DNA from 2 places in the Pseudarthrobacter sp. WHRI 8279 genome. Region 1 is predicted to be linked to the other one. Evidence: riboswitches for the same ligand, from Rfam matches in the RefSeq annotation. Region 1 holds a riboswitch; the other holds the start of a gene.
What was found. A riboswitch is a leader RNA that binds a small molecule or an ion and turns the genes downstream of it on or off. The one in region 1 is predicted to bind glycine.

Region 2: linked by a shared signal. The riboswitch ahead of gcvP (aminomethyl-transferring glycine dehydrogenase) and the one ahead of gcvP (aminomethyl-transferring glycine dehydrogenase) in region 1 are both predicted to bind glycine.

What each region holds. Positions count from the first base shown of each region.
Region 1 covers NZ_CP168162.1:4,279,291-4,286,201, forward strand. Annotated here, with positions in the region: gene ABRP28_RS19655 (APC family permease) at 1-1,136, opposite strand, end outside; gene ABRP28_RS19660 (Dps family protein) at 1,359-1,838, shown strand; gene ABRP28_RS19665 (MFS transporter) at 1,942-3,525, opposite strand; gene ABRP28_RS19670 (TetR/AcrR family transcriptional regulator) at 3,593-4,132, shown strand; glycine riboswitch at 4,226-4,324, shown strand; gene gcvP (aminomethyl-transferring glycine dehydrogenase) at 4,503-6,911, shown strand, end outside.
Region 2 covers NZ_CP168162.1:2,682,458-2,689,368, reverse strand. Annotated here, with positions in the region: gene ABRP28_RS12445 (GPP34 family phosphoprotein) at 1-452, shown strand, start outside; gene ABRP28_RS12440 (MBL fold metallo-hydrolase) at 516-1,862, opposite strand; gene ABRP28_RS12435 (DUF427 domain-containing protein) at 1,925-2,206, opposite strand; gene ABRP28_RS12430 (VOC family protein) at 2,393-2,752, opposite strand; gene ABRP28_RS12425 (hypothetical protein) at 2,800-3,177, shown strand; glycine riboswitch at 3,300-3,397, shown strand; gene gcvP (aminomethyl-transferring glycine dehydrogenase) at 3,558-6,410, shown strand; gene gcvT (glycine cleavage system aminomethyltransferase GcvT) at 6,421-6,911, shown strand, end outside.

The DNA of each region.
Region 1 (6,911 bases):
CCGGCAGCAACGGTGGCGAAGCCCGGCGTCGCAAACTTGCGGCTGACGCGGCTGAACGGTTCGGGAAGCGCACCGTAGAACCCCATGGCCAGCATGCTCCGGGAAGGTGACATGAACGTGGACTGCAGGGAAGCGGCCGAGCTGGACAGCACGGCCAGGGACATCAGGATGGCGAAGGGACCCATGATGGGCGAAGCCAGGGCGGTGAAGATGTTTTCGTGGATCTCGGTGTTGTTCAGGCCGTTGCCGGTATCCCCGACGCCGGCGAACATCATGGTGGCGATGCTCACCAGCAGGTAGATCGCCAGGACGATCAGGGCAGTGAGGGTGCCGGCGAGCCCGGAAGTCTTCCTGCCGTTGGACGTTTCCTCATTGACCGTCAGGCAGACGTCCCAGCCCCAGTAGACAAAGATGGAGAGTGAGATGCCTGCGGTGATCTGCCCGAAGGTCTCGATTTTGGTGACGTCGAACCATTCCCAGCTGAAGGGGATGGCGGTTTCTGAGGAAGACCAGTTGGCGAAGGCCATGCCCACAAACAGGCCCAGGACCAGCAGCTGGAATCCCACCAGGCTGTACTGGACCAGCTTGGTGGTGTGGAGTCCGCGATAGCTGACCCAGACCGCCAGGGCCACGAACACAAAGCAGGTCAGCACGTTCAGGGCCTTGTTTGCGGACAGCTCGGCGAGCTCCGGGGAACCGGTCAGCTGCGAAAGGAAGAGGTAGAAGAAGTCGACGGCGACTCCCGCCAGGTTGGAAAGCACAATAATGTTTGCGGCCAGCAGGCCCCAGCCTCCCATCCAGCCCACCCAGGGGCCGAAGGCCTTGGTAACCCAGGTGAAGGTGGTGCCGCTGTCCGGGGAATCGGCGTTGAGTCCCCGGTAGGCGAGCGAGACCAGGATCATGGGGATGAAACCGATCAGGAAAATGACAGGCAGCTGGAGTCCGGCTTCATTGACCGTGGGACCCAGGGCACTGGTCAGGGTATAGGCGGGGGCGATGGTGGAAATGCCCAGGACGACGACGGCCAGCAATCCCAGCTGCCCGCCCTTCAGTCCTTTGGGGCTGATGCCGGAAGTCCCCGGGGAGTGCGGCCCGGAACCGGCAGGGGCTGTTCTGGTGCGGATGGTCTCGGTCATGGCACCACTTTCTGGAAGAAGTTGAGACTACGGTCACTATATGAATGGCGTTCATTTAGTATGGGGGCGTGTGACGCGCGACGCAAGGGAGAATATGAATGACGTTCTTTTATGTCTCCGTTGGCGAAATTAGTAAGCTCACTGAGAAATCCCCTGCGGACCGGCCGCAGTGCGCTGTGGTGCTGATAACGTCGGGATTACTGGACCATTTGAGGAGGACGCATGAAAGCTTCACCGACACTGACCAATAACCTGCAGGCCGTGCTCGCCGACCTGATCGAACTGCACATCCAGGGCAAGCAGGCGCACTGGAACATCGTGGGAACCAACTTCCGCGACCTGCACCTGCAGCTGGATGAGATTGTGGACGCTGCCCGCCAGTTCGCTGATGACACTGCCGAGCGGATGCGGGCACTGCACGCTTTGCCGGACGGCCGCAGCTCCACCGTGGCCGAGTCCACGTCCCTGGCCCAGTTCCCAGAAGGCCTGATCAGCACCAAGGACGCGATCGAACGCATCGTTGCTGCCCTTGAGGCTGCCGTGGGCACCATGCGCAAGGTTCACGATGAAGTGGATGAAGAGGATCCCACCACCGCGGACCTGCTGCACGAGTTCATTGCCAAGCTCGAGCAGTACGCCTGGATGGTGAACGCGGAAAACATGAAGCCCACCGCCAGCGTTACGGCGCCGGACGCAAAGTAGGCAGCGCCCGCGGGGTCGCGGAATGCAGGGCGCCCGCTGCTGGAGGTTATCCTCCGGCTGCGGGCGCCTTTTCTGTCCCATAGCCAGGTGCGCAGGGCGGCTTTCAGCCGTCCGCCTTGGGCGCGCTGCGAAGCACGACGGCGGCGAGGACGGCCGCCGCCGCCATCAGTACCAGCCCGATTGCCGCCGTGATGTGCACTCCTGAATCGAACGCCGCTGCCGCGGCCTGGCGTACGGCACCTCCCAGGGGCTGCGGCAGCCGGGCCGCGAGCTCCATGGCGCCGGCAAGGGTCTCGCCGGCATGCACAGTTCCTGAGGCGGGGGCGGCTTCGGTGATGCCCGCCGGGAGCCGCAGGTTGTGCTGGTAGGAGGCGGTAAGGATGGAACCCAGGATGGCGGTTCCCAGCAGGGCACCCACCTCGTAGCCCGTCTCGGAGATTGCTGCTGCCGCGCCTGATTTTTCCGGGGGAGCGCTTCCCAGGATGAGGTCATTGGAGATTGTCTCGGCAGTCCCCACGCCCAGCGCGAGGACCAGCAGTGCGGCCAGCAGCAGCGAAGGTCCGCCCGCATGGCTGCCAAAAGTCACCAGGCTGTAGCCGGCGGCACTCATCGCAAGCCCGGCCGCCACCACGAAGCCCGGGCGGATCTTCCTGACGGCCGGCACTGCGGCAAGGCCCGCGACGATGGTGGCCACCAGGGCCGGGATCATTGCCATCCCGGCGGCCGAAGGTGACATCCCCTCGATGAGCTGGAGGTGCTGGGCCAGGAAGAGGATGAACCCGTTGAAGGAGAACAGGGCGAGGATGTTGGCGGTGATGGCCATGCTGAAAACCCTGTTGCGGAACAGGGAAAGATCCAGCAGCGGGCTGCGCAGGCGTTGCTGGCGGTGGACAAAAACAGTACCCATTAACACGCCGAACGCTATGGTGCCCAGGGCTGCTGCGCCTGGCCCTTCGGTGGCGAACTCCTTGATCCCATAAACCACAGGGGCCATGGTGAACAGCGAGAGCAGGATGCTGGGCACGTCCACCTTTCCCGGTGATGGATCCCGGGATTCAGGGATGAAGGCGGGGCCGAGGACCAGGAGCGGGAGCATGATGGGTACCGCCACCAGAAGCACTGCGCCCCACCAGAACTGTTCCACCAGCCAGCCGCCAAAGATCGGCCCGAGCGCGGCGCCGCCGGAGAACCCCGCAGCCCAGATGGCAATGGCCAGCCGCCGCCGGTTGGGGTCCGGGAAGATGTTCCGGATCAGTGACAGCGTGGAGGGCATCAACATGGCGCCAAAGAATCCCAGCGCCGCCCTGCCGGCGATGAGCCAGCCGGCACTGGGCGCAAAGGCGGTGGCTGCTGATACTGCCGCGAAGCCGATGCTGCCGATGATCAGCAGCCGCCGGCGCCCGATCCTGTCACCCAGGCTGCCCATGGCAACCAGCAGGCCGGCCAGTACCAGCGGGTAGGCGTCCACGACCCAAAGGAGCTCAACCCCAGAGGTGTTCAAGGCGCCCGCGATGGCCGGCAGCGCAAAGGTGAGCGCCGTGTTGTCCACGGCCACCAGGAGGACGGGGAACATCAGCAATGCCAGGGCCAGCCAGTCCCTCCGGGTGCCACGGGATGGGTTGCCAGCGGGCAGGGCGGCTGAAGTGGGCTGGCAGGTCCTGGGCTGGGAAGCGGCGGATGGGGTCATGAGCTTAACTGTACCGTCTGGACGGTACAGTTAAGAAATCAAATCACCACCGTGCATGATGGGAACCATGGCCAGAAAACCCGTAGCGCGAGATGCCGTCCTCGATGCCTTTGAGGAGCTCCTCATCGATGTGGGGGAGAGGGCCGCCACCTTGGATGCGGTAGCCAAGCGCGCCGGCGTCTCCAAAGGCGGCCTGCTGTACCACTTCCCCAACAAGGAAGCGCTGATCACGGCCACCCTGGAGCGGCTGGACCGGCTGGCGGGGGAGGACCTCGCTGCGATGGCCGCCGCGCAGGAAGGCGCGGCCGCGTACTTCATCCGGTCGTCGCTCTGGTCCGACACCCCGATGGACCGCTCCTTTGTTGCTGCCACCCGCCTGGCGGAGGTGGCGCACGAGGGCGCGCGGCGCCGTTTTGCCGCGATCCAGCAGCAATGGCTGGACCTGATCGGGAAGGATGTGGGCACGGGAATGGCCAAGGCGGTGCTGTACATGGGTGATGGCCTCTATTTCAATGCCATGTGGGAGAGTGGTCCGTCCGGCAACCCCGGGAACCGGCAGGAGGAAGTGGAAGAACTCCTGGCGGCGGTGGAGCGCCTGCGGGGTTAACCGGCATTTGCCCGGCGGCCCGCAGCGTAGGAGAATTGGAGCTGTGTGGGCCGTCACCGGCAAGCACAGACAACAACCCAAATTAATAGCCTTTGATCTGCGGCGGGAGAGTTCTGCCAGAAGGTACAAGCAGGCGCCGTAGGAGCAATACCTCCCCAGGAATCTCACAGGCCCATGTACCGCCGCGGCGAGGCAACTCTGGAAAGCAGCAGGCTGTTCGCGCGGAGATCCGGTTCCGGAACTCCAGGCAGCTGTGCTCACCGACGGTGCAAGCGGGGCCAGCCCAGGCAGGCCGCGCGGAAACTCTCAGGTCCAATACAGAGCGGGGAGGGACACGAATCGATGCGGCGTACCCTGCGCCGCCTTAGTTATGGAGTTCCTCGTGACTGTATCTCCGGCCTCCGCCACCCCGGCCTCCGCCGTCCATGCTCCTGCCGCCACCTTCGTTGACCGGCACATCGGCGCACGGCGCCAGTCCGACGTCGACACCATGCTCAAAGCCGTGGGCTACGACACCGTGGACGCCCTGGTTGACACCGCCGTCCCCAAGGACATCAGGCAGGACTCGCCGCTCGAACTGGCAGGCGCGCTCAGCGAGGTGGAGGCGCTCGCCGAGCTCCGCAGGCTGGCCGGCAAAAACAAGACCGCCGTGCAGATGATCGGCCAGGGCTACTACGACACCGTGACCCCGCCGGTGATTCGGCGCAACATCCTCGAGGGCCCGGCCTGGTACACCGCGTACACCCCGTACCAGCCCGAAATCTCGCAGGGCCGGCTCGAGGCGCTGCTCAACTTCCAGACCATGGTCCAGGACCTGGTAGGCCTGCCCATCGCCAACGCCTCCCTGCTGGACGAAGCCACGGCCGTTGCAGAGGCCGTGCTGATGATGCGCCGGGCCAACAAAAATAAGGACGCCCGGGACGGCAAGACAGTGCTGGACGCAGACTGCCTGCCGCAGACCATCGCCATCGTCAAGGGCCGCGCCGAGGCGCTCGGCTTCGAGGTTGAAGTCGCGGACCTCGCCAAGGGGCTGCCCGACGGCGCCATCAACGGTGTGGTGCTGCAGCAGCCCGGCGCGTCCGGCAGGGTGTTCGACCACAGCCCAGTGATCGCCGATGCCAAGGAACGCGGCGCCCTGGTGACGGTGGCGGCCGACCTCCTGGCGCTGACGCTCATCACGCCTCCCGGTGAGCAGGGGGCCGACATCGCCGTCGGCTCCGCCCAGCGCTTCGGCGTGCCGCTGTTTTACGGCGGCCCGCACGCCGCGTACATGGCTGTGCAGAAGGGCCTCGAGCGCTCCATGCCGGGCCGCCTGGTGGGCGTCTCCAAGGACTCCGCCGGTGTTCCCGCCTACCGCCTGGCCCTGCAGACCCGCGAGCAGCACATCCGCCGCGAGAAGGCCACGTCCAACATCTGCACAGCCCAGGCGCTGCTGGCCATCGTGGCCTCCATGTACGCCGTCTACCACGGCCCGGAGGGCCTGAAGGCGATTGCCCAGTCGGCGCACGCCCACGCCAGGAGCCTGGCTGCGTCCCTCAAGGCAGCAGGCCTCGACGTGCTGCACACCAGCTTCTTCGACACCGTCACCGTTTCCGTCCCGGGAAGGGCTGCGGGCATCATCGCCGCAGCGGAGGCGCAGGGCATCAACCTGCGCAGCATCGACGCTGACACGGTGGGCTTCTCCACTGACGAAACGACCACAACGGAAATTGTCGGCGGCGTCCTTGACGCTTTTGGCGTTGGAGCCTTCGGCGTCTCAGTTGTTGACGCCGAAGGTGACCCTGCCTTCGGCTTGGACGCCGCCGTCGGACGTTCCTCCGACTTCCTGCAGCACCCGGTGTTCAACACGCACCGTTCCGAGACCCAGCTCCTCCGCTACATCCGCCGCCTCTCTGACCGGGACCTGGCGCTGGACCGCACCATGATTCCGCTGGGCTCCTGCACCATGAAGCTGAACGCCACGGCCGAGATGGAAGCCATCTCCTGGCCGGAGTTCGCCTCCATCCACCCGTTCGCCCCGGACTCCCAGACAGAGGGCTGGCGTGAGCTCATCGCAGACCTGGAAGCCCAGCTGACCGAGATCACCGGGTACGACCAGGTGTCCATCCAGCCCAACGCCGGATCCCAGGGCGAGCTCGCCGGCCTGCTGGCGATCCGCGGCTACCACCACTCCCGCGGCGACCAGCAGCGCAACGTCTGCCTGATCCCCGCTTCTGCGCACGGCACGAACGCCGCTTCGGCTGTCCTCGCGGGCATGAAGGTGGTTGTGGTGGCCACCGCCGCAGACGGCACCATCGACCACACCGACCTTTACGCCAAGATCGAGGCGAACAAGGACGCATTGTCCTGCATCATGATCACCTACCCCTCAACCCACGGTGTGTACGACGCCGACGTCCGTGAGGTCTGCGACGCCGTCCACGCCGCCGGCGGCCAGGTGTACATCGACGGCGCAAACCTCAACGCCCTTGTGGGGCTGGCCCAGCCGGGCAAGTTCGGCGGGGACGTGTCCCACCTGAACCTGCACAAGACCTTCTGCATCCCGCACGGCGGTGGGGGACCCGGCGTCGGGCCCGTCGCGGCGAAGGCGCACCTGGCACCGTTCATGCCCGGCAACGCCGCCACCTGGACGGAAGGCAACGACGTCCCCATCTCCGCCTCCAAGTTCGGTTCCGCCGGTGTGCTGCCCATTTCCTGGGCTTACGTGAAGCTGATGGGCGGCCAGGGCCTCACCGAGGCCACCAAATCAGCGCTGCTGGCAGCCAACTACGTCGCGGCA
Region 2 (6,911 bases), 1.6 Mb from region 1:
CGCAGCGCATCTACGAGCAGATGGCGGCGGCGGGCATCGTGGAGCACGTCGGCGAGAAGCACCTGGGCCGGTTCCGGGCCGTGAGGTATCCGGAAAAGGACCATGCCCCGGAGGCCGCGCTGCTTGAAAAGGTCCGGACAGCACTCAGGGCGGCCCCGTCCGGCCTCCAGCCGCCGGAATCCGGAGCGGCTGAGGCGGGCGCGGCTACAGGGCCGGAAGCCGCAACATCCGAAGCAACGCCAGCCACCGCGAAGCCCGCAACCACGGGGCCCGAGCCCCGGACCATAGCGCTGATCGCCCTGATGCAGGCGGCCGGGCTGCTCGGCAAGCTCTTTCCGGAGGCGGACAGGATCCGGGCCAGTGAACTGGCCAAGGACTACTGGCCGTCCCGGGCGGTGGAGGATGAACTCCGCATGATCAGGCTGGCGGAGGAAGAAGCCGCAAACCTCTAGGCGGGGCAAAAGCAGGCGGACGACGGCGGGAAGTCCCGCCGTCGTCCGCTCACCACTGCCGGTTCAGGCCAGCGTGAGGCCGGCCTTCTTCACGTCGCCGAAGCTCGCGTCAATGTGGACCACGTCCCGGCCGGTGCGCTGCAGGAGGCTCGCAGCCACGGCGGAGCGGTAGCCGGAGCCGCAGTGCACCCAGAGCCGGCCGGCGGGTACCTCGTCCATGCGCCGGAGCAGCTCGTGGAGCGGGATGTTCACCGCATCCTGGATGTGGGAATCTTCGAACTCGTCCGTGCGGCGGACATCGAGGATGGGATCCTCCTTGGGCTTCTGCAGCACTTCCTGCCAGCCGACGCTGTCATAGGAGGAGGTTTCCACCCGCGGCGCAACGTCCCCGGGTCCGGCGCCGATGGCCGCATCCGGGTTGTCGATGCCGATACGGGACAGGTCCCGGATGGCGTTCTCCACCTCCTGGCGTTCACCCACCAGCGTCAGCTGTTCGTCCCAGGGCAGGACCCAGCCCAGGAAGGCGGTGAACTGGGTGCCGTCGCCGTATTCGAAGCTGAGGCTGCCGTTCAGGTGGTTGCTGGCAAAGGCCACGCGGTTCCGCAGGTCCACCACACACTCTCCCCGCTCCAGCCGGGATGCCAGCTCGTCCTGGTCCAGCGAGCCGGGCAGGTCCAGGTCCGGTGCGGTGGGGCCCGCCATGTTGATGGGGGCCATGTGGGCGTAGTAGGACGGATAGGCCGTGAGGTTGTGGATCAGTTCGCGGACAAAGTGGTCCTCGTCCGGGTCCGTCAGGGCATGGTTGTCGTTCAGCTGCTCGCCGATGGTGGAGGACTCCGCACCGCTCGCCGGGCCCGAGGAGCAGAAGGAACCGAAACCGTGCGTGGGGTACAGCCCGGCGTCCCCAGCCGCCTCCTCCACCAGCCGCCGGACCGACCTGTACTGGTGGTGGGTCAGCGGCACGGTGTCTTCCTCGCTGACGAGGTCCGTGCGGCCCACGGAGCCGTACAGCAGGCTGCCGCCCGAGAACACCGCCTGGCGCTCGCCGTCGGTCACGATGTAGGAGAGGTGGTGGTGGGTGTGCCCCGGCGTGGCCACGGCCTTGAGGACCATCCGTCCCACCTGCACCGTTTCCCCGTCGGAGATCGGCTGGCGGGTGTACGGGACATCGTCCGCGGCGTTGACCAGGTAGGCAGCGTTGTGGTCCTGGGCCAGCTGCAGCCCGCCGGTGACGTAGTCGTTGTGGATGTGCGTCTCGGCCACGTGGGTGATCCTCACGCCGGCATCCGAGACGGCCTTTTCCACCCTGTCCGTGTCCCGCTGGGGATCGATGACCACGCCCACCGCGCCGTCATGCACTAGGTAGGTGCGGTCGCCCAGCTGCGGCGTTTCGATGGTGATGACTTCCATGCCGGATTCCTCCTTGAACGGTTATCAGCGTGATCGCCACGTTACCGCCCGGGGAGTTCCAGTCAGCCCTCGATGGTCACTCCGCGCCAGAAGGCGATCCGGTCCTCGATCTGCTTGGCACGGGGCTTGGGCTCAGGGTAGAACCAGGCGGCGTCCACGTTGAGCTTCCCGTCAACTTCCAGCGTGTGGTAGCTGGCCCGGCCCTTCCACGGGCACACCGAGTAAAGGTCGCTGTCCCTCAGGTAGCCGGCGTTGACGGCGTCGCGGGGAAAGTAGTGGTTGCCCTCCACCACCGTGTCCGTTGATTCGGCGATGACTTTTCCGTTCCAGATAGCCCTGGCCATGGGGTTCCGTTCTGTTGGGTGCCGCGTGGCGGCGGAACTGTCGTAGGTATCCCAACGCCGCGCCCGGCCGGCTTGTTCCCGGACGGAAGCGGACGACGGCGGGAGGTTCCGCCGTCGTCCGGCCTCCTTGGGAGCGCCGCGGCACCCGGCCTAGCGTCCGGCGCCGGCCGAACCTGCAGACCAGGCCTACTGCGGGTTATGGGCGACAACGCAGAAACGGTTCCCGTCGGGGTCGGCAAGGACAACGAAATCCGGGTCTTCCGGGTACAGGTCCCAGTCGACGCGGGAGGCCCCGAGCGAGATCAGCCGTTCCACCTCTGCCTCCTGGTTGTCCGCATACAAATCCAGGTGGATGCGCGGGTGGTCCTGGGCTGGCGTCTCGCTCAACATCAGTGCCAGTTGCGCGCCCGGGCCCGACGCCGGAACCAGGATGATCCAGGTCTCGTCACCGGGTTCACGCGGGACGTAGCCCAGGGCTGCGTGCCAGAAAGCGGTGGCGCGGGCAACGTCATTGACGCCGAGGACGGTGCTGCCGAGGGTCAACATGCGCCCAGCCTAATCCCGTCCTTGGAAGCCCGGCTAGACTCGCCTGCATGGGGGACAACAGCACGCCTGAAGAAGACAGCACGCCTGAAGAAGACAGCACGCCTGAAGAAGACAGCACGCCTGAAGAAGACAGCTCTGAAGAACGTGGGCCGCGGAAACCGGCCCGGATGCCGGGTGCCGTCCTGCCCCTGGCCGGGTTCGCCATCCTGCTTGCGGGGTGCGCGGTGGCCTGGCTCAACAGGAACACCTACATCGGCTGGTTCGCCTACGCGCCGCTGAGCAACCAGCCCTTCTCCGGCACAGGGATGGCCTTCCTCAGCCCGGGGACGCAGGCGGGCCTGGCAATCGCCGTCGTGGGCCTGCTTCTGCTCGCCTTTTGGGCCGGGTACAACATCGGCCGGAAAGCCAGCGGCCGGGAACAGTGACAAAGGGATGGCGACGGCGGCGCGTCCCGGCGTCGTAAGTCGCCTTAGGGGCCAGAAGTTTGGATCCCGCCACGGATCTTGGTATGGTGTGAGTCGTGTCACCCACCAGTGGCACACGCTTATGATCTGCGGCGGGAGAGTCCTGCCGGTACGTTCTGCAGGCGCCGTAGGAGCAAATCCTCCCCAGGAATCTCTCAGGCCCACGTACCGCCGCGGCAAGGCAACTCTGGAAAGCAGTCCGGGCAACCGGGCTCACCGACGGTGCAAGTGGCGCCCCGCTGAACAGCAGGGCAACGCAAAACTCTCAGGTCCAATACAGAGCGGGGAGGAACCCGAATCAAAGTGGCACCTTATGCCACCTGAATTATGGAGTTCCTCTCATGACGGTTCAATCGTCCCCAACCACCTTCGCTGACCGCCATATCGGCGCGCGCCGCCAGTCCGATATCGACACCATGCTCAAGGCCGTCGGCTACGACACCCTAGATGGCCTCGTGGACAGCGCGGTTCCGGATTCCATCCGCCAGGATAAGCCGCTCACCCTTGAGAGCGCCCTCAGCGAAGTCCAGGTCCTCGCCGAGCTCCGCAAGCTGGCCGGCAAAAACAAGATGGCCGTGCAGATGATCGGCCAGGGCTACTATGACACCGTGACCCCGCCGGTAATCCGCCGCAACATCCTTGAAGCCCCCGCCTGGTACACCGCCTACACCCCGTACCAGCCCGAGATTTCCCAGGGCCGGCTCGAGGCGCTGCTGAACTTCCAGACCATGGTCCAGGACCTGACGGCCCTCCCCGTGGCCAACGCCTCCCTCCTCGACGAAGCCACCGCTGTGGCCGAGGCCGTACTGTTGATGCGCCGCGCGAACAAGAACAAGGCTGCGAAAGACGGCAAGACCGTCCTGGATGCCGACCTCCTCCCGCAGACCATCGCCATCGTGCTGGGCCGCGCCGAAGCCCTGGGCTTTGAGGTGGAAATCGCCGATCTCACCACGGGCCTGCCCGAGGGCGACATCAACGGCGTAGTCCTGCAGCAGCCGGGCGTCTCCGGCCGGGTCTGGGACCAGTCAGCCGTCATCGCCGGGGCCAAGGAACGCGGCGCACTGGTCACCGTCGCCGCCGACCTCCTGGCCCTCACCCTGATCACCCCGCCGGGCGAGCAGGGCGCGGACATCGCCGTCGGCTCCACCCAGCGCTTTGGCGTGCCGCTGTTCTTTGGGGGGCCGCACGCCGCCTACATGGCCGTCCGCGACGGCATGGAGCGCACCTTGCCGGGCCGCATCGTGGGCGTCTCCAAGGACAACGCGGGCGTCCCCGCCTACCGCCTGGCCCTGCAGACCCGCGAGCAGCACATCCGCCGCGAAAAGGCCACCTCCAACATCTGCACCGCGCAGGCACTGCTGGCCATCGTCTCGTCCTTCTACGCCGTCTACCACGGCCCCGACGGCCTGAAGGCGATCGCGGAATCCGTCCACAACAACGCCCGCTCCCTGGCCGCCACGCTGAAGCATGCCGGCCGCGAACTGGTGTCCGAGTCCTTCTTCGACACCCTCACCGTCCGCGTGCCCGGCAAGGCCGCCAAGGTGATCACCGCCGCAGAGGCCCGCGGCATCAACCTGCGCCTCGTCGACGCGGACACAGTTGGCGTGTCCGTTGACGAAACCACGACGCCGGAGGTCCTCTCCGCGGTGGCGGTCGCCTTTGGCGCCGGCCCGGTTGTGTCCGGTGAGGGCTTTGAGCTGCCGGAGCCGGTGCTGCGCACCTCCACCTACCTGCAGCACCCGGTGTTCAACACCCACCGCTCCGAAACCCAGCTCCTGCGCTACATCCGCCGGCTCTCAGACCGGGACCTGGCGCTGGACCGCACCATGATTCCGCTGGGCTCCTGCACCATGAAGCTGAACGCCACGGCTGAGATGGAAGCCATCTCCTGGCCGGAGTTCGCCTCCATCCACCCCTTTGCTCCGGATTCCCAGACGGCCGGCTGGCGCGAACTCATTGCCAGCCTGGAAGCTGATCTCGCGGAGATCACCGGGTACGACCAGGTGTCCATCCAGCCCAATGCCGGATCCCAGGGTGAACTGGCCGGCCTGCTGGCGATCCGCGGCTACCACCACTCCCGTGGCGACCAGCAGCGCAACGTCTGCCTGATCCCCGCTTCTGCGCACGGCACCAACGCCGCTTCGGCTGTCCTGGCCGGCATGAAGGTTGTTGTGGTGGCCACGGCGCCGGACGGCACCATCGACCACACCGACCTTGCCGCGAAGATCGAAGCCCACAAGGACGCCCTTTCGGCGATCATGATCACCTACCCGTCCACGCACGGTGTGTACGACGCTGACGTCCGCGAGGTGTGCGACGCCATCCACGCGGCAGGCGGCCAGGTGTACGTTGACGGCGCGAACCTCAACGCCCTCGTCGGGCTGGCACAGCCGGGCAAGTTCGGCGGAGACGTCTCGCACCTGAACCTGCACAAGACCTTCTGCATCCCGCACGGCGGCGGCGGACCCGGCGTCGGACCGGTTGCAGCCAAGGCGCACCTGGCACCGTTCATGCCGGGCGACGCCAACAAGGCGGCCCATGAAGCCGGGCACGGTGTCGCGATCTCCGCTTCCCGCTTTGGCTCCGCGGGCGTGCTGCCGATTTCCTGGGCCTACGTGAAGCTGATGGGCGGCCAGGGCCTGACCGAGGCGACCAAGTCCGCGCTGCTGGCGGCCAACTACGTTGCCGCCCGCCTGGACGAGCACTTCCCGGTCCTCTACACAGGCGAAACCGGGCTGGTGGCGCACGAGTGCATCCTGGACCTGCGCGACCTGACGGCCCAGACCGGCGTCACAGCCGAGGACGTCGCCAAGCGCCTGATCGACTTCGGCTTCCACGCCCCCACGCTGTCCTTCCCGGTAGCGGGCACCCTGATGGTGGAGCCCACCGAATCCGAGGACCTCGCGGAGATCGACCGCTTCATCGAAGCCATGATCACCATCCGCAAGGAAATCGACCAGGTGGCCAACGGCGATTTCACCGTGACCAGCAGCCCGCTGCGCAACGCACCCCACACGGCCGCCGCCGTCGTCTCCTCCGATTGGGACCGGACGTACCCGCGCGAGCAGGCCGCCTTCCCGGTGGCTTCGCTGCGGCAGGACAAGTACTTCCCGCCCGTCGGCCGCATCGACGGTGCAGCAGGTGACCGCAACCTGGTGTGCTCCTGCCCTCCGCTTTCCGAGTTTGAGAACTAAGGATTTTCTGATGACTGAGAACTACACCGCGCTCTACGAGCAGCACAAAATCGCCGGCGCCTCCTTTACCGATTTCGGCGGCTGGCAGATGCCCCTGAAGTACAGCTCCGAACTGGCTGAACACCATGCCGTCCGTAACGCTGCAGGCCTGTTCGATCTCTCCCACATGGGCGAAGTCTGGGTCACCGGACCGGACGCCGCAGCGTTCCTGGACTACGCCCTGGCCGGCAAGCTGTCCGCCGTCGCGGTTGGCAAGGCGAAGTACTCGCTGATCTGCCAGGAAGACGGGGGCATCATCGATGACCTGATCTCCTACCGGCGAGCGGAAGACAAGTACTTGGTGGTCCCCAACGCCGGCAACGCTGCGGTGGTCGCCGCCGCACTCGCCGAGCGGGCTGCGGGCTTCGACGTTGTTGTTGACGACGTCTCCGCCGAGACCTCCCTCATCGCGGTCCAGGGACCCAACGCCGAGGCCATCCTGCTGACGCTGGTTCCCGCCGA